Regions from separate parts of the Actinosynnema sp. NPDC023587 genome, predicted to be linked through region 1. Evidence: riboswitches for the same ligand, from Rfam matches in the RefSeq annotation. Region 1 holds a riboswitch; each other region holds the start of a gene.

The links. A riboswitch is a leader RNA that binds a small molecule or an ion and turns the genes downstream of it on or off. The one in region 1 is predicted to bind cobalamin.
Region 2: another riboswitch for cobalamin. It lies ahead of AB0G01_RS14020 (putative cobaltochelatase); the one in region 1 lies ahead of cobN (cobaltochelatase subunit CobN).
Region 3: another riboswitch for cobalamin. It lies ahead of AB0G01_RS28175 (ribonucleoside-diphosphate reductase subunit alpha); the one in region 1 lies ahead of cobN (cobaltochelatase subunit CobN).

The regions. Positions count from the first base shown of each region.
Region 1 is NZ_JBFABG010000007.1:248,214-255,345, forward strand. Features, by position in the region: gene AB0G01_RS20845 (LacI family DNA-binding transcriptional regulator) at 1-165, opposite strand, end outside; gene AB0G01_RS20850 (family 1 glycosylhydrolase) at 162-482, opposite strand; gene cobN (cobaltochelatase subunit CobN) at 398-3,961, opposite strand; cobalamin riboswitch at 3,995-4,129, opposite strand; gene AB0G01_RS20860 (hypothetical protein) at 4,138-5,145, shown strand; gene AB0G01_RS20865 (precorrin-8X methylmutase) at 5,142-5,762, shown strand; gene AB0G01_RS20870 (precorrin-2 C(20)-methyltransferase) at 5,759-7,132, shown strand, end outside.
Region 2 is NZ_JBFABG010000004.1:363,099-370,230, reverse strand. Features, by position in the region: gene AB0G01_RS14045 (LysE family translocator) at 1-357, opposite strand, end outside; gene AB0G01_RS14040 (serine protease) at 547-1,266, shown strand; gene AB0G01_RS14035 (GNAT family N-acetyltransferase) at 1,287-1,745, shown strand; gene AB0G01_RS14030 (8-amino-7-oxononanoate synthase) at 1,699-2,886, opposite strand; gene AB0G01_RS14025 (cytochrome P450) at 2,929-4,086, shown strand; cobalamin riboswitch at 4,340-4,466, shown strand; gene AB0G01_RS14020 (putative cobaltochelatase) at 4,504-6,522, shown strand; gene cobO (cob(I)yrinic acid a,c-diamide adenosyltransferase) at 6,532-7,132, shown strand, end outside.
Region 3 is NZ_JBFABG010000013.1:87,523-94,654, forward strand. Features, by position in the region: gene metE (5-methyltetrahydropteroyltriglutamate--homocysteine S-methyltransferase) at 1-1,980, opposite strand, end outside; cobalamin riboswitch at 2,099-2,309, opposite strand; cobalamin riboswitch at 2,666-2,884, shown strand; gene AB0G01_RS28175 (ribonucleoside-diphosphate reductase subunit alpha) at 3,001-5,868, shown strand; gene AB0G01_RS28180 (ribonucleotide-diphosphate reductase subunit beta) at 5,865-6,935, shown strand; gene nrdR (transcriptional regulator NrdR) at 7,023-7,132, shown strand, end outside.

The DNA.
Region 1 (7,132 bases):
GCGCGTGATGGCCTGGCCGACCGCCTCGCGCGCCCTGGTGCTGACGTAGGGCTCGCCGTTGATCACCCGGGACACGGTCGACTTGGACACCCCGGCAGCGCGGGCGACCTCTTCGAGGCGGGTCGTGGCCCGACGTGGCCTGGGCCGGTCGACGGCGTCGGTCACGGCGCGACCGTCGCGACGAGCGCGTTGCCCCGGGCAACCTGGGAGTACCACATGGCGTTCATCTTAGGAGTCCGCACCCGCGTGCCGAAGCCGATGTGCACGATCCCGAACCTCGTGGCGCGGCCCTCGGCCCACGCGAAGTCGTCCACCGACGACCAGGCGGTGCCCGGCCGCTCGCCGCTCCCCGAAGACCCCGGCGGATCGCTCCGCCGGGGTCGTGATGTCGAGCGGCCTAGCGGCCGTCCTCCAGGTCGCCCTCGGTCTGGAGGTACACCGCGCGCAGCGCGTCCAGCGTCGCCGCTTCGGGGTGCTCCCACATCCCCCGGTCCGCCGCCTCCAGCAGCCGCTCGGAGATCCCGTGCAACGCCCACGGGTTCGACTCGGTGAGGAACTTCTGGTTCTCCGGGTCCAGCACGTAGCTCGCCGCCAACTGCTCGTACATCCAGTCCGCGACCACGCCGGTCGTGGCGTCGTAGCCGAACAGGTAGTCGACCGTCGCCGCGAGCTCGAACGCGCCCTTGTAGCCGTGCCTGCGCATCGCGGCCAGCCAGCGCGGGTTCACCACGCGGGCGCGGAAGATCCGGTTCGTCTCCTCGTGCAGCGTCCGCGTGCGCACGGCGTCGGGCCGGGTGCTGTCGCCGACGTACGCGGCGGGTGCCTTGCCGGTCAACGCCCGCACGGTCGCGATCATGCCGCCGTGGTACTGGAAGTAGTCGTCCGAGTCGGCGATGTCGTGCTCGCGGGTGTCGATGTTCTTCGCCGCGACGGCGATCCGCCGGTAGGCGCTCTCCATGTCCTGGCGCGCCTCGACACCGTCGAGCTCGCGCCCGTACGCGTAGCCGCCCCACACCGCGTAGACCTCGGCCAGGTCGGCGTCGTCGCGCCAGTTCCGGCTGTCGATCAGCGGCAGCAGGCCCGCGCCGTACGCGCCCGGCTTGGAGCCGAAGATCCGCAGCGTCGCCCGCCGCCGGTCGCCGTGCGCCGCCAGCTCGACCTCCGCGTGCGCCCGCACGAAGTTGTCCTCGGCCGACTCGTCCAGCCCGGCCACGAGCCGCACCGCGTCGTCCAGCAACGCCACCACGTGCGGGAAGGCGTCCCGGAAGAAACCGGAGATCCGCACCGTCACGTCGATGCGCGGCCGGCCGAGCTCGGCGAGCGGCACGACCTCCAGGCCGGTCACCCGGCGCGACTGGTCGTCCCACACCGGCCGGACGCCCAGCAGCGCCAGCACTTCCGCGATGTCGTCGCCGGAGGTGCGCATCGCCGAGGTGCCCCACACCGACAGGCCCACCGACGGTGGCCACTCGCCGGTGTCCGCGCGGTAGCGCTCCAGCAGCGAGTCGGCCATCGCCTGACCGGTCTCCCAGGCCAGCTTCGACGGCACCGCCTTCGGGTCCACCGAGTAGAAGTTGCGGCCGGTCGGCAGCACGTTCACCAAGCCCCGCAACGGAGATCCGCTCGGGCCCGCCGGCACGTACCCGCCGTTCAAGGCGTGCAGCACGTTGGTCATCTCGTCGGTGGTGCGGGCCAGGCGCGGCACCACCTCCAGCGCGCCGAACTCCAGGATGCGCGCGACGTCCTCGTCGTCGGTCACCGTCCGGGCGACCGCCGGGTCCCAGTCCGCCGCCTCCATGGCCTCCACGAGTTCCCGCGCCCGCGCCTCGACGGCGTCGGTGGCGGTGCGGGTGTTGTCCTTGAGCCCCAGCGCTTCCCGCAGACCGGGCAGCGCGGCCACCTGGCCGGCCCACACCTGCTTGGCCTGGAGGATGGCCAGCACCAGGTTGACCCGGGCGGCCCCGGTCGGTGCCTCGCCGAGGACGTGCAGGCCGTCCCGGATCTGGACGTCCTTCACCTCGCACAGCCAGCCGTCCACGTGCAGGATCAGCTCGTCGAACTCGGCGTCGTGCGGCCGGTCGGCCAACCCGAGGTCGTGGTCCAGCTTCGCGGCCTGGATCAGGGTCCAGATCTGCGCGCGGATCGCGGGCAGCTTGGCCGGGTCCATCGCGGCGATGTTGCCGTGCTCGTCGAGGAGCTGCTCCAGGCGCGCGATGTCGCCGTAGCTGTCCGCGCGGGCCATCGGCGGCACCAGGTGGTCGACCAGGGTCGCGTGCGCGCGGCGCTTGGCCTGCGTGCCCTCGCCCGGGTCGTTGACCAGGAACGGGTAGATCAGCGGCAGGTCGCCCAGCGCGGCGTCCGGCCCGCAGCCGGCGGACATGCCGACCGTCTTGCCGGGCAGCCACTCCAGGTTGCCGTGCTTGCCGACGTGCACCACGGCGTCCGCGCCGAATTCGGCCTCCAGCCAGCGGTACGCGGCCAGGTAGTGGTGGCTCGGCGGCAGGTCCGGGTCGTGGTAGATGGCGATCGGGTTCTCGCCGAACCCGCGCGGCGGCTGGACCATCACCACCACGTTGCCCGACCGCAGGCCGGCCAGCACGATCTCGCCCTCGCGGTCCTTCGAGCGGTCCACGAACAGCTCGCCGGGCGCTTCGCCCCAGTGCCGCTCCATGTCCGCGCGGGTGTCGGCGGGCAGCGTCGCGTACCACTCGCGGTAGCGCCCGGCGGGCAGCCGCACCGGGTTGCCCTGGAGCTGCTCCTCGGTCAGCCAGTCGGCGTCCTGGCCGCCGGCCGCGATGAGCGCGTGGATCAGCGCGTCGCCGTCGAGGTCGGCCACGCCCGGCAGCCCGGTGCCGATGTCGTAGCCGTTGTCCCGCAACGCGGCCAGCAGCCGGACCGTGCTGGCGGGGGTGTCCAGGCCGACCGCGTTGCCGATCCGCGAGTGCTTCGTCGGGTACGCCGAGAGCATGACCACGATCTTGCGCTCGGCCGGCGGGATGTGCCGCAGCCGCCCGTGCCGCACCGCGATCCCGGCGACGCGCAGCGCGCGTTCCGGGTCGGCCACGTACACGGTCAGGCCGTCCTCGTCGATCTCCTTGAAGGAGAAGGGGACGGTGATGATCCGGCCGTCGAACTCGGGGATCGCCACCTGCGTCGCGGTGTCCAGGGGGGACAGCCCGTCGTCGTTGCCGTCCCACGCCGCGCGGCTGCTGGTCAGGCAGAGCCCTTGCAGGACCGGGACGTCCAGCTCCGCCAGCGCGCCCACGTCCCAGGCGTCGTCGTCACCGCCGGCCGACGCGGTGGCGGGCTTCGTGCCGCCCGCCGCCAGCACGGTGACCACCAGCGCGTCGGCCTTGCGCAGCTCGGCCAGCAACGCCGGTTCGGCGGTGCGCAGCGACGCGCAGTACACCGGCAGCGCCCGGCCGCCCTTCTCCTCGACCGCGTCGCACAGGGCGTGCACGAAGGCGGTGTTCCCGGCCACGTGGTGCGCCCGGTAGTACAGGACCGCGACCACCGGCCCGTCGCCCTCGACCGCCGGCCGCTCCAGCACGCCCCAGTTCGGCGCGGCCTCCGGCGGGTCGAAGCCGAACCCGGTCAGCAGGACCGTGTCGGACAGGAACTTGTGCAGCTCGGCGAGGTTCACCGGGCCGCCGTGCGCCAGGTAGGCGTGCGCCTCGGCGCAGACGCCGCCGGGCACCGTGGACAGCTCCATCAGCGGCGCGTCCGGGTTCTGCTCACCGCCCAGCACCACGACCGGGCGGGGACCGGCCAGCAGCCGGTCCAGGCCCTCCTCCCACATCCGCCGACCGCCCAGGATGCGCACCACCACCAGGTCGACGCCCTCCACCAGGGCGGGCAGGTCGTCCGGGGTCAGCCGGGCGGGGTTGCCCAGTCGGAAGTCGGCACCGCTGGAGCGGGCGGACAGCAGGTCCGTGTCGGAGGTCGACAGCAGCAGGATCACGTGCGGGCTCCATCCCTCGGGGGTCCTCGCCCCGGTCGTAGGGGACGGCGGGCGGAGTTCCTGACTCCCGGGCTCGCGCCCGGTCACAGTGGCGGGACCGCGCCGGATTCACACCGGCTTCCTCCTGTTGCTTCGCCGTTCGGAGGTCACCCTAACGGGCGGTTAGCATCCAGCCCATGCCCCAGGACCGCGAGCGCCCCGACGCCTGCCCCGGCGCGGTCGACGTGCACCGGGCCGCCGACGGCGGGCTGGCGCGGGTGCGGCTGCCCGGCGGCACGCTGACCGCCGCCCGGTTCGACGTCCTCCGGCGGGCCGCGCTGGAGCTGGGCGACGGCGGGATCGAGCTCACCTCGCGGGCGAACGTGCAGATCAGGGGCCTGGCCCCGGGTGCGGAGCACGAGCTGGGCGCACGCCTGCGCGCCGCCGGGCTGCTGCCCTCGCCGACCCACGAGCGGATGCGCAACATCATCGCCGCGCCGCTGGAGGACAACCAGGACCTGGTGGACGCGGTGGACGCCGCGCTGTGCCGGGTGCCCGGCCTGGCCGACCTGCCCGGCCGCTTCCTGGTCACGATCGGTGCGGCGGTGAGCGGTCTGGGCGGGGACATCGGCCTGGTGGGTGACGCGCTGTTCCTGGCCGGCCGCGACTCGGGACTGCGCGTGACGGACCCGGTGGCGTCCGTGGTCGCCGCCGCGCGCGAGTTCCAGGCGATCCGGGGCACCGCGTGGCGCTTGTCCGAAGTGGACGGCGGTGTGCGGCGGATCACCGCCGCGCTGGGCGTCCCGGGGCCAGCGGTCGTCGCGCCCGCTGTGATTCCGGTCGCACCCGGCCCGCACGGCGACCGGGTGGTGGCGGGTGTGCCGCTGGGCCGGTTGGACGCCCGGCTGCTGGCCGGCACGCCGGTCCGGGTCACCCCGTGGCGCAGCGTCGTGGTGCCGCCGGGGACGGACACGTCGGGCCTGTTCACCGACCCCGCGTCGCCGTGGCACGGGGTGTCCGCGTGCACCGGCCGGCCGGGCTGCGCGAAATCCCTGACCGACGTGCGGGCGGACGCGAGCCGCTGGATCGGCACCCCGCACCGGGGCTCGGTGCACTGGTCGGGCTGCGCCCGGCGGTGCGGCCGGCCGGCGGGCGACGTGGTGGAGTTCGTCGCGACCGGCGACGGGTACGAGGAGATCAGGTGACCAGCTACATCAGAGACGGCGCGGAGATCTACCGCCGGTCGTTCGCCACCATCCGGGCCGAGGCCGACCTGTCGGGTCTGCCGGCGGACGTCGCGCGGGTCGCGGTGCGGATGATCCACGCGTGCGGCATGGTCGACCTGGTCGACGACATCGGCCACTCCCCCGGCGTGGTCGCCGCCGCGCGGGGTGCGCTGCTGGCCGGCGCGCCGGTGCTGTGCGACGCGCGGATGGTCGCGTCCGGCGTGACCCGGGGCAGGCTGCCCGCCGACAACGAGGTGCTGTGCCTGCTCGGCGACGCACGGGTGCCCGCGCTGGCGCGGGAGATCGGCAACACCCGCAGCGCGGCGGCGCTGGAGCTGTGGGGCGACCGGCTCGACGGCGCGGTGGTCGCCATCGGCAACGCGCCCACCGCCCTGTTCCACCTGCTCGACCTCATCGCCGCGGGCGCTCCCCGGCCCGCCGCCGTGCTGGGCATCCCGGTCGGGTTCATCGGGGCCGCCGAGTCCAAGCAGGCCCTCGCGGAGAGCGGTCTGGAGCACCTGGTCGTGCGCGGTCGGCGCGGTGGCAGCGCGATGACCGCGGCGGCCGTCAACGCGATCGCGAGCGAGGACGAATGACCGGCAGGCTCTACGGCGTCGGGGTCGGTCCCGGCGACCCGGAACTGGTGACCGTGAAGGCCGCCCGGCTGATCGGCGAAGCCGACGTCGTGGTGTTCCACAGCGCCCGGCACGGCCGCAGCGTCGCGCGCCGGATCGCCGAACCGTACCTGCGCGGTGACCAGATCGAGGAGCAGCTCGTCTACCCGGTCACCACCGAGGACTCCGACGACTACCAGGGCGAGATCGACGCGTTCTACGCCGAGTGCGCCGCGCGGCTGGCCGCGCACCTGGACGCCGGGCGGACCGTCGTGGTGCTGGCCGCCGGCGACCCGTTCTTCTACGGGTCCTACATGCACCTGCACAAGCGGCTCGCGGACAGGTACCCGGCCGAGGTGGTCCCCGGCGTCACGTCGGTCAGCGCCGGTTCGGCGGTGATCGGCCGGCCGCTGGTGGAGCGGGACGAGGTGCTGACCGTGCTGCCGGGCACGCTGCCCGTGGACGCGCTGACCGCGCACCTCGCGACGGGCGACCCGGTGGCGGTGGTGAAGCTGGGCCGCACGTTCCCGCGCGTGCGGGAGGCGCTGGAGCGCGCCGGGCGGCTGGACGAGGCGTGGTACGTGGAGCGCGCGACGACCGGCGGCCAGCGCACCGCGCCGCTGGCCGAGGTCGACCCGGACGGCGTGCCGTACTTCTCCCTGGCCCTGCTGCCCAGCAAACCCGCACCCGCCGAAGCCGCACCCGCCGGGCACCCGCCCGCCGAAGCCGCACCCGCCGAGTCCGCTCCCGCCGAGTCCGCTCCCGCCGGGCACCCGTCGACCGGGCGCGGGCAGGTCGTCGTGGTGGGGCTGGGCCCGGCGGGTCCGGAGTGGCTCACGCCCGAGGCGCGGCAGGCGCTGGCCGAGGCCGAGGACCTCGTCGGGTACGTCACCTACCTCGACCGGGTGGCCGACGTCGCGGGGCAGCGCAAGCACGCCTCGGACAACCGGGTCGAGTCCGAGCGCGCCGCGTTCGCGCTGGACCTGGCGAAGCGCGGCCGGAAGGTCGCGGTGGTCTCCTCCGGCGACCCGGGCGTGTTCGCGATGGCCGGCGCGGTGCTGGAGGTGGCCGCCGAGGAGGAGTTCGCGGACGTCCCGGTCCGGGTGCTGCCCGGCGTGACCGCCGCGCACGCCGTGGCGAGCCGGGCCGGCGCGCCGCTGGGCCACGACTACTGCGTGCTCTCGCTGTCCGACCGGCTCAAGCCGTGGGAGGTCATCGCCGAGCGGCTGGAGGCCGCCGCGCGGGCCGACCTGGTGATCGCGATCTACAACCCGGCTTCGCGCAGCCGCCGCCGGCAGGTCGAGGCGGCGCGCGAGCTGCTGCTCCGGCACCGCTCGCCGGACACGCCGGTG
Region 2 (7,132 bases), on a different contig from region 1:
GAACCCCTGGCGGAACGGCCGGTCGGCCACGACCGCGCGGTCGCCGTCCTCGGCGGCACCACGCCGCAGCAGTCCGCGCGCGATGCTCAGCGCCAGGTAGAGCAGGTAGGCCGCGCCGGCCCACTTGAGGGCGGTCAGCACCGCCGGGTACTCGGCGATCAGCACGCCCAGGCCGGAGATGACCAGCGCCACCTGCACGGCCGCCGCGGTGTGGATGCCCGCCAGCGCCCACAGGCCCGCCCGGGTGCCCGCGCGCATCGACGTCCGCAGCAGGAGGAAGGCGTCCACGCCGGGCGTGAGCACGACCACCGCGCAGGCGATCAGGAACGTCGGTAGCTGGGTGAAGTCCAGTTGCATGGGTTTCCCCTCCCTCGATGGCCGGACAGATAGGCGTGATCTGCCTCACGGGCCGGCAAATTTCCGGCGCTATGGGATTCTAACAAGAGATTTTCCGGATTTGGTACCACCCTGGCGCATCCGCTACGGTTCGTGGCCACTCCGACGCACGCGGTGATCCCTCCGCCGTCCGCACTAAGGAAGTGCTCCATGCGCCTCAGCGCCCTGGTCCTGACCGCCCTCCTGCTGAGCGCGCTGCCCGCCCAGGCCGTGGTGGGCGGCCAGAGCGCCCCGGACACCCCGTGGGCGGTCGCGCTGTTCGACGCGCGGGGCAACTTCTTCTGCGGCGGCGTGCTCGTCGCGCCCCAGAAGGTCCTCACCGCCGGCCACTGCACGATCGAGCACGCCACGCTCCAGGACCGCGACCGGCGGCCCGCCGACTTCCGCGTGGTCGTCGGCCGGCGCGACCTGGACACCCGCGCCGGCCGCCAGGTCGCGGTGCGCGAGGTCCACCGGCACCCGGCGTTCCGGACCGTGGCCGAGGGCGACGACCTGGCCGCCCTCACGCTCGCCGAGCCGGTCGCGTTCCAGCCGATCGGCGTGGGCGAGGCCCGCGCGGGCGACCGGGCGACCGTGCTGGGCTGGGGCCGCACCACCGAGCTGGCCGCGCCGAGCCGGACGCTGCGCCAGGTGGACCTGCCGGTGTGGGCGGATGCCGAGTGCGCGAAAGCCGTCAACGGTTATCGCCCGGAGGCGATGGTCTGCGCCGGCTACCCGGAGGGCGGCAAGGACGCCTGCGAAGGCGACTCCGGCGGGCCGCTCGTCGTGGACGGCCTGCTGGTAGGGGTCGTCTCCTACGGTCACGGCTGCGCGCGGGCGGGCGAGCCGGGCGTCTACACGAGGGTGAGCCACTACCTCGGGCAACTCTGAGACTGTGGTACCAACGCGGTGTGCGCTCGCATCCCCATCCGGCCACACTGCGCCGCAAGTGGTCAGCGGATCTGACCTCCGCGCAGCTCTACGCCCTGCTCAAACTGCGCGGCGAGGTCTTCGTGGTCGAGCAGTCCTGCCCCTACCCGGACCTGGACGGCCGCGACCTGGAATCTGATACCAGGCACTTCTGGCTGGAGTCGGACGGCTCACCGCAGCCGCAGGCCTACCTGCGGCTGCTGGAGGAACCCGACGGCACGTTCCGGATCGGCCGGGTCTGCACGGCGCGGGCCGCGCGCGGGCGCGGCTACAGCCGGCGGCTGGTGGAGGCCGCGCTGGTCGAGGTCGGCCGGCGGGTGTGCGTGCTGGACGCGCAGACCTACGTGGCCGACTTCTACGCCTCGTTCGGGTTCATGCCCGAGGGTGCGGAGTTCATCGAGGACGGGATACCGCACCTGCGGATGCGCCGGTCTCGCTGATCACCCGCACGGCCCGCGCCACGTCGTCCTCGGTCAGGTCGGCCCGCGCGGTCAGCCGCAGCCGGGAGACCTGGTCGGGGACCGACGGCGGCCGGAAGCAGCCGACCCGCACGCCCTGCGCCCGGCACGCCTCGGCCCAGTCCAGCGCCGCCTCGGCCGAGGGTGCCCGCACCGAGATCACCGCCGCGCTCGGGTTGCTGACCGGCAGGCCCCTGTCCCGCAGGCGGGCGGCCAGGTCCTGCGCCACGGCCAGGGCGCGCGCCGGGCGGTCCGGCTCCTCGCGCAGCACCTTCAGCGCGGCCAGCGCCGCCGCCACGCTGCCCGGTGCGAGCGCGGTGTCGAAGATGAACGGCCGCGCGGTGTCCACCAGGTGCCTGATCACCCGGCCGGGGCCGAGCACCGCGCCGCCCTGCGCGCCCAGCGACTTGGACAGCGTCACGGTCGTCACCACGTCCGCGGCCTTCGCCAGGCCGGCGGCGTGCACCGCACCCCGGCCACCCTCGCCGAGTACGCCCAGGCCGTGCGCGTCGTCCACGACCAGCCCCGAGCCGTGCTCCCGGCAGGCCGCGACCAGCTCGACCAGCGGGGCCAGGTCGCCGTCCACCGAGAACACCGAGTCGGTGACCACCAGCGCCCGCCGCTTGCCCCGGGTGGACAGCGCGTGCCCGACCTGCGGCACGTCGCAGTGCCCGGCCACCACCACGTCCGCCTTGGACAGCCGGGTGCCGTCGATCAGCGACGCGTGGATGTGCTGGTCGGCCACGATCGCGGTGCCCGGACCGGACAGGGCGGTGAGCGCGGCCAGGTTCGCCAGGTAGCCGGAGGAGAACACCAGCGCCGACTGCGCACCGCAGAAGTTCGCGAGCTCGTACTCCAGCTCGGTGTGCAGCTCGGTCGAACCGGTGACCAGCCGGGAGCCCGTGGCACCCGCGCCCCAGCGCAGCGAGGCCGCCGCCGCCGCGCCCATCACCCGCTTGTCGCGGGCCATTCCGAGGTAGTCGTTGGACGCCAGGTCCAGGTCCGTCGACTCGGCCGGGCGGGGGCGCACCCGGCGGGCCAGCCCGGCTTTCGCGCGGGCTTCCGCGCGGGTGTCGATCCAGTCGAACACCGACTCGGGTCCGGTCGCCGCCTCTGTGCTCACACTCACGCCGGGAGTGTCGCACCCGGCCGTTAACGTCCCGGCGTGGACCTCTTCCAGCTCGGTTCCGAAGACCTGCGCTCGCTGCGCGTGAACGCACCGGTGCACCGGGACGAGGCCACCGGCCTGTGGCTGGTCAGCCGGTACCACGACGTGCGCGCGGTGCTGGCCGACCCGCGTCGGTTCCACCCGGACAACGCGCTCACCGCGGTCACCGCCATCCCGCGCCCGGTGCTGCGGGTGCTGGCCCGCGCGGGTTTCTCCCTGCCGCCGACGCTGGCCAACAACGGCACCGACTCCCACGCCGGGCTGCGCCGGCTCGTCGCCCGGTTCCTCACGCCCGCCCGGGTGGCGGCGCTGCGACCGCGGATCGCCGAGCTGGCGCGCGAGCGGCTCGCCGGCCTGACCGGTCCGGTCGCCGACCTGCACCCCGCGCTGGCCCGCGACCTGCCCGCCATCGTGCTGATGGAGGTGCTGGGCGTCGAGGACGTCGACGTCCCGCTGCTCAAGCGGTGGGGCGCGGCGTCGCTGGAGCTGTTCTGGGGCAACCCGTCCCCCGAGCGCCAGCACGAGCTGGCGACGCCGACCGCCGAGTTCCACCGCTGGCTGACCCGCCGGCTGCGGGCCGCGCGCGGCGACGACGACCTGTTCGGCGCGCTGCGCGACGTGCCGGTCCGGGAGGCGGCCGGGCTCTGCTACTTCCTGTTCATCGCCGGCCAGGAGACGACCACCCAGTTGCTGTGCGCGGTGTTCGACGCGGTGCTGCGGCAGGGCGACCTGTGGTCGCGGCTGGGCGAGCCGGGCCTGGCCGGGCGGGTGGTGGAGGAGGTGTTGCGCCGCGACCCGCCGGTCAGCACCTGGCGGCGGGTGGCGGCCGAGCCGGTGGTGCTCTCCGGCGTGGCCGTGCCGGCGGGCGCGCCGCTGCTGCTGATGCTGGCGGGCACCGGGTCCGACCCGGAGGTGTTCGCGGACCCGGACCGGCTGTGCCCGGTGCGGCCGAACGCGCGCAAGCACCTGGCGTTCGGCTTCGGCCGGCACTTCTGCCTCGGCGCGGGGCTGGCCCGGCTGGAGGCGGAAGTGGTGGTGCGGGAGGCGTTCGAGCGCTTCCCGGATCTGCGCCTGGCCTCCGCCGAGCCGCCGCCGATGCTCGGGCTGCTGTCCTTCCGCGCACCGCTCGCCGTCCGGGTCGCGCTGAACGGATAGCGCTGGACCGGGCCGTGATCCGGTCGTGCGCGGGTCGTCGACCCCGAGAGCCTGGTCACTGCCGCCCGCCCGACCCGCCACCCTCGCCCACCACCGCTCCGGAAGGTGACCGCGCAGGTCAGGCTGCCGGTGGCGGTGCGGCGAGGGGCCCACCACCGGGTCCGCCGGAGGTGTTGCCGGTGCCGTGGGTCCGTTCGGGTGTGACGGCGCTCGCCAGGGCGGTGCCCGCCGGGGGCTTGGAGCCGGTCGACCGAAGTGCGACGATGCCGGGGCTGTAGGGGGTGCGTGAGGAAGCCGGTGGGAATCCGGCGCGGTCCCGCCACTGTGACCGGGTACGTGCAACCGGGAGTCAGGAACTCGGCCCCCGATCTCCGAGACCGGACCCGGGCGTGGACACCCGAGGAAGGACACCGCCGCATGGGCGCGCGTTTCCCCTTTTCCGCCGTCGTCGGCCACGACGACCTCCGCACGGCGTTGGTGCTCAACGCCGTGCACCCCGGTATCGGCGGGGTGCTGGTCCGAGGCGAGAAGGGGACCGCGAAGTCGACCGTGGTCCGCGCCCTGGCCGCGCTGCTGCCGACCCTGGAGGTCGTCGCGGGCTGCCGCTTCGGCTGCGACCCGTCGGTGGACGCCGACTGCCCGGACGGCCCGCACGACGGCGGCCCGGCGCAGCGCCGCCCCGCGCGCCTGGTGGAGCTGCCGGTCGGCGCGACCGAGGACCGGCTGATCGGGTCGCTGGACCTGGAGCGCGCGCTGACCGAGGGCGTGCGGGCCTACCAGCCCGGCCTGCTGGCCGCCGCGCACCGCGGCGTGCTCTACGTGGACGAGGTCAACCTGCTGCACGACCACCTGGTCGACCTGCTGCTGGACGCCGCCGCGATGGGCCGCGCGCACGTCGAGCGCGAAGGCGTCTCCGTCTCGCACGCCGCCTCGTTCCTCCTCGTGGGCACCATGAACCCCGAGGAAGGCGAGTTGCGGCCCCAGTTGCTGGACCGCTTCGGCCTCACGGTGGCCGTCCGGGCGGCCCGGGACGTGGGCACCCGCACCGAGGTGATCCGCCGCCGGCTCGCCTACGAGGCCGACCCGGCCGCGTTCGCCGCCAGGTGGGCCGACGAGGACACCGCGCTGGCCGCCCGGATCGTCGAGGCCCGCGACCGGCTGGCCTCGGTCGTGCTGCCGGACGCCGAGGTGCGCCGGATCGCCGGCATCTGCGCCGCGTTCGACGTCGACGGGATGCGCGCGGACCTGGTGGTCGCCCGCACGGCCGTCGCGCACGCCGCGTGGCGCGGAGCGGCCGAGGTCGCCGAGCGGGACGTCGAGGCCGCCGTCCGGCTGGCGCTGCCGCACCGCAAGCGCCGCGACCCGTTCGACGAGCCCGGTCTGGAGGAGGAGCAGCTCGAAGACGCCCTGCGGCAGGGTGCCGAGCACGCCGGCCCCGACAATCCCGACGACGGCCCTGACGACCCCGACAGCCCTGGCGACGACCCCGGTGACGGCCCCGGCCCGGACGACGACCCGGACGGGCCGGACGACGGCGGCGGGGTGCCGCCCGACGCCCCGGAGCCCTCCGCGAACGGTTCGTCACCGCAGCGGCCCGGCGGCTCGTCCGGTGAGCGCTCGCACGCCCCCGCGCCGGCGTTCAAGGCCCGGTTGCTCCAGGTGCCCGGCGTCGGCGAAGGCGCGCCCGGCAAGCGCTCCCGGGCCCGCGCGCGCACCGGCCGCGTCGTTCGTTCGTCCACTGTGGACGGTTCAGGGCTGCACCTGGTCGGCACGCTCGGCGCGGCGGCCCCGTTCCAGGCCGCGCGCGGGCGCAGCGGTCCCGGCCTGGTGCTGCGCGGCACCGACCTGCGGCGGTCGGTCCGGGAGGGCAAGGAGAGCAACCTGGTCCTGTTCGTGGTCGACGCCTCCGGCTCGATGGCCGCGCGGCAGCGCATGGCCGTGGTCAGCGGTGCGGTGATCTCCCTGCTGCGCGACGCCTACCAGCGCCGGGACAAGGTCGGGGTGATCACGTTCCGGGGCTCCGGCGCGGAAACCGCCCTGCCGCCGACGAACTCCGTGGACGCGGCGGCGGCCCGGCTGCGGCAGTTGCGCACCGGCGGGCGCACCCCGCTCGCCGACGGCCTGCTGCGCGCCCGCCGGGTGCTGGCCTCCGAGCGGGTCCGCGACCCGCGCCGCCGCCCGCTGCTGGTGCTGCTCACCGACGGTCGCGCCACCGCCTCCGGTGCCGGCGGCGACCCGATGCGCGACGCCCTGCGCGCGGCCGGCCTGCTGGCCGCCGACGAGGTGGCCGCCGTGGTCGTGGACTGCGAGTCCGGCCACGTCCGGCTCGGCCTCGCGGGCCGCGTCGCCGAGGCGCTGGAGGCCGTCTGCCTGCGCCTGGAAGAACTGTCCGCCGACCAGGTCGCCGGCGTCGTGCGCGCCGCGCGGGCCGCCTAGGAGACCACCGTGCCCCAAGGTCAGCCGTCCGTCGTCCCGGTCGACGGGCTCACCACGAGACAGCGGCGCAACCGGCCCCTGACCATCCTCCACACCGGGGAGATGAAGGGGAAGTCCACCGCCGCCTTCGGGCTCGCGCTGCGCGGGTGGAACCAGGGGTGGTCCATCGGCGTCTTCCAGTTCGTGAAATCGGCGAAGTGGAAGGTCGGCGAGGAGTCGGCCTTCCGCGCGCTGGGCCGGCTGCACGAGGAGACCGGCGAGGGCGGCCCGGTCGAGTGGCACAAGATGGGCGAGGGCTGGTCCTGGTCCCGCAAGGCGGGCACCGAGGAGGACCACGCCGCCGCCGCGCTGGAGGGGTGGCGGGAGATCGCCCGCCGGCTCGCCGCCGGGCAGCACGGCGTGTACGTGCTGGACGAGTTCACCTACCCGCTGCACTGGGGCTGGGTCGACGTGGACGAGGTCGTCACCGCCCTGCGCGACCGGCCCGGCCACCAGCACGTCGTGATCACCGGCCGGTACGCGCCGCCGGCGCTGGTCGACGCCGCCGACCTCGTGGTGGAGATGACCAAGGTCAAGCACCCGATGGACGCGGGGCAGAAGGGCCAGAAGG
Region 3 (7,132 bases), on a different contig from region 1:
CATCCCCGACCGGGCGGCCTCGATGGTGGTCACGTCCGCGCCCAGGCCGTCGATCGCGTCGATGACCTCGCCGAACTCCGAGTAGCACAGGTGGGTGTGCACCTGGGTCCCCGCCGCCGCGCCCGAGGTGGCCAACCGGAACGACCCGACCGACCACTCCAGGTACGCCGCGTGGTCGGCCCGCCGCAGCGGCAGGAGCTCGCGCAGCGCGGGTTCGTCGACCTGGACGACCCGGATGCCCGCCGCCTCCAGGTCGGCGATCTCGTCGCGCAGCGCGAGCGCCACCTGGTCGGCGGTCTCGCCCAGCGGCTGGTCGTCGCGCACGAACGACCACGCCAGGATCGTCACCGGGCCGGTCAGCATGCCCTTCACCGGCCGCGTGGTCAGCGACTGCGCGTAGGAGCTCCACGGCACCGTGATCGGCGCGGGCCGCGACACGTCACCGTGCAGGACCGGCGGGCGCACGCACCGGGAACCGTAGGACTGCACCCAGCCCAGGTCGGTGACCGCGAACCCGTCGAGGTGCTCGGCGAAGTACTGCACCATGTCGTTGCGCTCGGGCTCGCCGTGCACCAGCACGTCCAGACCGATGTCCTCCTGCAACGCGATCACCCGCGCGATCTCCTCGCGCATCCGCTCCTCGTACTCGTCGCGGGACAGCTCCCCCGACCGCAGCCCGGCGCGGGCGGTGCGGATCTCGGTCGTCTGCGGGAACGAACCGATGGTCGTGGTGGGCAGCGCGGGCAGGTCGAGGTGCGCGTCCTGCGCGGCGGCGCGTTCGGCGTACGGCGCGCGGTCGCGGTCCTCCGGCCCCAGCGCGGCCAGCCGCGCCCGCACGGTCTCGTCCCGGCGGGGAGCGGCGACCGGCTCGTCGGCCACGTCCGCCCACCCGCCGTCCACGCCGTCCCGCAGCGCCTGGCCGAGCAGCACGACTTCGCGCACCTTCTGCCGCGCGAACGCCAGCCGCCCGCGCACCTCCGGTTCCAGCGCCGTCTCGGCGGCCAGGTCGTAGGGCACGTGCAGCAGCGTCGAGGAGGTCGAGAGCACGACCTCGGCGGCCGAGCCGAGCAGCGACGCGGCGGTGGCCAGCGCGGCCCGCAGGTCGGTGCGCCACACGTTGCGGCCGTCGACCACACCGGCCACGAGGGTCTTGGCGCGCAGCGCGGGCACGCTCGCGACGCCGGCCGCCGTGCCCGCGACGAGGTCCACGCCGATGGCCTCGACGGCGGTGCCCGCCAGCACCTCCAGCGCCGGGCCGAGCGCGCCGTAGTAGCCGGTGACCAGCAGCTTCGGCCGGGAGTGCAGCGCGGCCAGGCGGGTGTAGGCCCGGCCGAGCGCGGCCAGTTCGGCCGGCGGGCGGTCGGCGGCGAACGCGGGTTCGTCCAGTTGCACCCACGCGACGCCCTCGGCGGACAGGGCCACCAGCAGCTCGACGTAGACGTCGACCAGGTCGTCCAGCCGGGCCAGCGGGTCCGCGCCCTTGGCCAGCAGCAGGAACGTCACCGGTCCCAGCACCACGGGCCGGGTGGTGATCCCCAGCTCGCGGGCCTCCCGGTACTCGGCCAGCGGCTTGTCGCCGGCCAGCCGGAACTCGGTGTCGGGGTCGATCTCGGGCACCAGGTAGTGGTAGTTGGTGTCGAACCACTTGGTCAGCTCCAGCGGCGGCAGCTCGTCGGTGCCGCGCGCCGCCGCGAAGTAGCTGTCCAGCTCCGACTCGCGCCGGTAGCGCCGTGGCACCGCACCGACCAGGAAGGCCGTGTCCAGCACGTGGTCGTAGAACGAGAAGGTGTTGGACGGTACCGAGTCCAGCCCGGCGTCGCGCAGTTCCGCCCAGGTGGCCGCGCGCAGTTCGGCCGCGACGGCCGAGAGGGCCGCGTGGTCGATGCGCCCGGCCCAGTACCGCTCGACGGCCCGCTTGAGCTCCCGTCGGGGACCGATCCGGGGGTAGCCCAGGACGGTGGTGCCGATTCCACTGGTCACTAGCTCTCTCCTCGCGAGCGTGCGTGAACGCCGGAGCTTCCCGGGGCGCGCTTCGCGGGCGGCGCGAGGCCGCGTCCGCCGCGACCCGCCCGAGAGGTCACCGGACACCGCGCACCCGGTGGGCGCGCGGGCGGGTGGCAGGTCTTCGGACTCGCGGGCGCACACCTCACGCCTACCGGCCGTCGCTTCCCACGCTCACGCGCAGTGCTTGGTTGACGGCTTTCGTTCCCGCTCACCGCTGCGGGGCAGTCCCGGACTCCCACCGGGTTCCCTCTTGCCTCGCCCCGACCGACGATCGACCAGGGCGAACCACCAGCACCCGCGAGCGTAGCGCAGCGCGGGGACCTCTCCCGAGGAACGGGAACCGCCGCCGCGATCGCCTTCGGGTGCCGGTGCGGGATGTCACCGAGTCGTCCGGGAGCCCGGCCCGGTCCCCCCGCTGCCTCCGAGGTCGGCGATGCGGCCGTTTCCCGCCGGCCGGCACCGGTTTCCGGCGAGCCGCGTTCCGCCTTCTCCACAACTCCCTGCCGCGCAACCGTTTCGCGGTCGACGACGGCGCGGCCCACCGACCGCGGCGTGGCGCGGGTGAGGTGCCGACCTGGGCCCGGAGACGCGTGTCACGCGATGCACATCGCCCCGCGACACGCCCATGTGGGGCCCGGTTGCGAACGGATCTACAACATGTAGTGTCTCGCCCGTCGAAGGTTCCGACGCCCTCCCCGAGGGCCGAGGAGGCAAGAGGGAACCCGGTGCGAATCCGGGACTGCCCCGCAGCGGTGAGCGGAAACAACCGCCGTCAGACAGCACTGGGAGCGCGTGCTCCCGGGAAGCGACGGCCAGTAGGTCCGGCTGGACAGCCGGGTGTCCGCGAGTCCGAAGACCTGCCGTCGATGCGCGCGCCGGCCGGCGCGCGCGTGTCCGGGGCCTCGTGGGCGGGCCGACACGGATGGTCGCGCCGTTGCGCGCGCTCTGTGCGGTCGCCGCGTGCTCCGGGCCGTTGAGGCTCGCGAGGAGAGGGCTTTGTCGACCACAACCACGGGCACCGGTGTCGCGCAGGTTCGAGTGATCCGCCGCGACGGCACCGTCTCGGCCTTCGACCCCACCAAGATCCAGGTGGCCATGACCAAGGCGTTCCTGGCGGTGGAGGGTGACGTCGCGGCGGCGGCGTCCCACCTGCACCCGCTCGTGGCGGAGTTGACCGCCCAGGTGGAGAGCGCCCTGCTCAAGCACGCCCGCCCGGAAACCACCCTGCACATCGAGCAGATCCAGGACCAGGTCGAACTGGTGCTGATGCGCGGCGGCCACCACAAGGTCGCGCGCGCCTACGTGCTGTACCGCGACGAGCACGCCAAGGCCCGGCAGGTCGTACCCGCGCCGGTGCAGTTCCGGGTCAAGGGCGCGGACGGCGACCTCGTCCCGGTGGACTGGGCGCGGATCGCGGTCGTGGTCGGCGAGGCGTGCGCCGGCCTGGCCGACGTGTCGGCGGACCCGGTGCTCTCCGAGGTCCGGCGCGCGCTCTACGACGGCATCTCGGTGGACGAACTGGCCGTCGCGCTGGTGATGTCGGCGCGCACGCTGGTGGAGACCGAGCCGAACTACTCCTTCGTCGCCGCCCGCCTGCTGCTCGACCAGTTGCGCCGCGAGGTGCTGACCAGGGTCGCGGGCCGCCCGGTCGAGGCGACCGGCGAGCAGATGTCCTACCTGGACTACTTCCCGGACTACGTCCGGCTGGGCATCGAGCTGGACCGGCTGGACCCCGCGCTGGAGTCGTTCGACGTGGCGCGCATCGCGGCGGCGATCCGCCCGGAGCGCGACGCGAAGTTCGACTTCCTGGGCATGCAGACGTTGTACGACCGCTACTTCCTGCACGACCACGGCGTCCGGTACGAGCTGCCCCAGGCGTTCTTCATGCGGGTCGCGATGGGCCTGGCGCTGCGCGAGGACGACCGCGAGGCGCGGGCGATCGAGTTCTACGAGCTGCTCTCCACGTTCGACTTCATGTGCTCCACCCCGACGCTGTTCAACTCGGGCACCACCCGGGCCCAGCTCTCGTCGTGCTTCCTGACCACGGTCGACGACGACCTGGCGAGCATCTTCCAGGGCTACCAGAACAACGCGCTGCTGGCGAAGTTCTCCGGCGGGCTGGGCAACGACTGGACCCCGGTGCGCGGCATGGGCGCGCACATCAAGGGCACCAACGGCCAGTCGCAGGGCGTCGTGCCGTTCCTCAAGATCGCCAACGACACGGCGGTCGCGGTGAACCAGGGCGGCAAGCGCAAGGGCGCGGCCTGCGCGTACCTGGAGACCTGGCACGTCGACGTCGAGGAGTTCCTCGACCTGCGCAAGAACACCGGCGACGACCGGCGGCGCACGCACGACATGAACACCGCGAACTGGGTGCCCGACGAGTTCCTGCGCCGGGTCGAGGCGGACGCCGAGTGGACCCTGTTCTCCCCGGACGAGACGCCGGACCTGCACGACTCCTACGGCCTGGACTTCGCCACCCGCTACCGCGCCTACGAGGAGGCGGCCGACCGGGGCGAGATCCGCGTGTTCAAGCGCGTCCGCGCGACGGACCTGTGGCGGCGGATGCTGACCATGCTGTTCGAGACCGGCCACCCGTGGATCACCTTCAAGGACCCGTGCAACCTGCGCTCCCCGCAGCAGCACACCGGTGTCGTGCACTCGTCCAACCTGTGCACCGAGATCACCCTGAACACCAGCGCCGACGAGGTCGCGGTGTGCAACCTCGGCTCGGTCAACCTGGCCAACCACGTGACGGCCCAGGGCCTGGACGCCGAGCGGCTGCACCGCACCGTCCACACCGCCGTGCGCATGTTGGACAACGTGATCGACATCAACTTCTACACGATCCCCGAGGCCCGCCGGTCCAACCTGCGGCACCGGCCGATCGGCCTGGGCCTGATGGGTTTCAGCGACGCGCTGTTCACCCTGCGGCTCGTGCCCGGCTCGCCCGAGGCGGTGGAGTTCGCCGACCGCAGCATGGAGCACATCGGCTACCACGCGCTGTCGGCGTCGGCGGACCTGGCCCGCGAGCGCGGCAGCTACGAGTCGTTCGAGGGCTCGCTGTGGAGCCGGGGCGTGCTGCCGATCGACTCGATCGCGCTGCTCGCCGACGCCCGGGGCGGGGCGCTGGACATGGACACCTCGTCCACCCTGGACTGGGACGCGCTGCGCACCAGGGTGCGCGGCGGGATGCGCAACTCCAACACCATGGCGATCGCCCCGACCGCGACGATCTCCAACATCTGCGGCGTCGGCCAGTCCATCGAGCCGCTGTTCCGCAACCTGTACGTGAAGTCGAACATGTCCGGCGACTTCACCGTCCTCAACCGCTTCCTGGTCGACGACCTCAAGGCGCTGGGCCTGTGGGACGAGGCGATGGTGTCGGACCTGAAGTACTTCGACGGCTCGCTCGCGCCGATCGACCGGGTGCCCGAGGAGCTCAAGGCCCTCTACGCCACCGCGTTCGAGGTCCCGTCCGAGTGGCTGATCGAGGCCGGGTCGCGCCGCCAGAAGTGGATCGACCAGGCGCAGTCGCTCAACCTCTACATCGCCGCGCCCAACGGCCGCAAGCTGGACAACCTGTACCGGCTGGCCTGGCACAAGGGTCTCAAGACGACCTACTACCTGCGGTCCACCGCGGCCACCAGCGTGGAGAAGTCCACGTTGCGCGGCACCGACGGCAAGCTCAACGCCGTCCGTCCGGGCTCCGCGCCCGCGCCGACGCCCGTGCCCGCCGTCGCACCCGCGCCGACGCCCGCCGCGCCGCCCGCACCGGCCGGGCCCCCGTCGATCCCGACCACGACGTCGGACGACGCGCTCGTCTGCTCCGTCACCGACCCCGACTGCGAGGCCTGCCAGTGACCACCGACCTCCCCGACACCTCCGGCCTCGGTTCCATCGCCCGGGGCGCGGACCGCGTGCACGTGGACGACAAGTCCATGATCAACGCGCGCGCCGACGTCAACCAGCTCCTGCCGCTGAAGTACCACTGGGCGTGGGAGAAGTACCTGGACGGCTGCGCCAACCACTGGATGCCGACCGAGGTCTCCATGCAGGCCGACATCGCCCTGTGGCGCTCCCCCACCGGCCTCACCGACGACGAGCGGCACGCGATCAAGCGCAACCTCGGCTTCTTCGCCACCTCGGAGTCGTTGGTGGCGAACAACATCGTGCTCGCCGTGTACCGCCACCTGACCAACCCCGAGTGCCGCCAGTACCTGCTGCGCCAGGCGTTCGAGGAGGCCGTGCACACCCACACGTTCCAGTACATCTGCGAATCGCTCGGCCTGGACGAGGGCGAGCTGTTCAACATGTACCGCGAGGTCCCGTCGATCACCGACAAGGCCGCGTGGGCGCTGAACTACACCCAGCACCTCGAAGACCCCGAGTTCCGCACCGGCACGCCGGAGACCGACCAGGCGTTCCTGCGCGACCTGGTGGCGTTCTACGTCGTGTTCGAGGGCATGTGGTTCTACACCGGCTTCGCCCAGATCCTGTCGTTCGGGCGGCGCAACAAGATGATCGGCATCGCCGAGCAGTACCAGTACATCCTGCGCGACGAGTCGATCCACCTGAACTTCGGCATCGACTCGATCAACCAGATCAAGATCGAGAACCCGCACCTGTGGAACGACGCCTTCCAGGCCGAGGTCCGCACCATGCTGGGCGAGGCGTGCGAGCTGGAGATCGCCTACGGCCGCGACACCATGCCCAACGGCCTGCTCGGGCTCAACGCCGAGCAGTGCGAGCAGTACATGCACTTCATCACCAACCGGCGCTGCGCGCAGCTCGGCCTGGCCCCGGTCTTCGGCCCGTCCGACAACCCGTTCCCGTGGATGTCGGAGGCCATCGACCTGAAGAAGGAGAAGAACTTCTTCGAGACGCGCGTCACCGAGTACGCCTCGGGCTCGTCGCTCGACTGGGACTGATCCTCCCGGGGGCCGGGGCCGCCGCCCCGGCCCCGCGCCCGGCACACCCGATCCCGCCGCGACACCGGAGTGGAAAGGCGACCAGCAGTGCGCTGCCCGTTCTGCCGCAACGCGGATTCCCGCGTGGTCGACTCGCGCGAAGTCGACGAAGGCCAGGTGATCCGCCGCCGGCGGTCCTGCTCCGGTTGCGGGCGCAG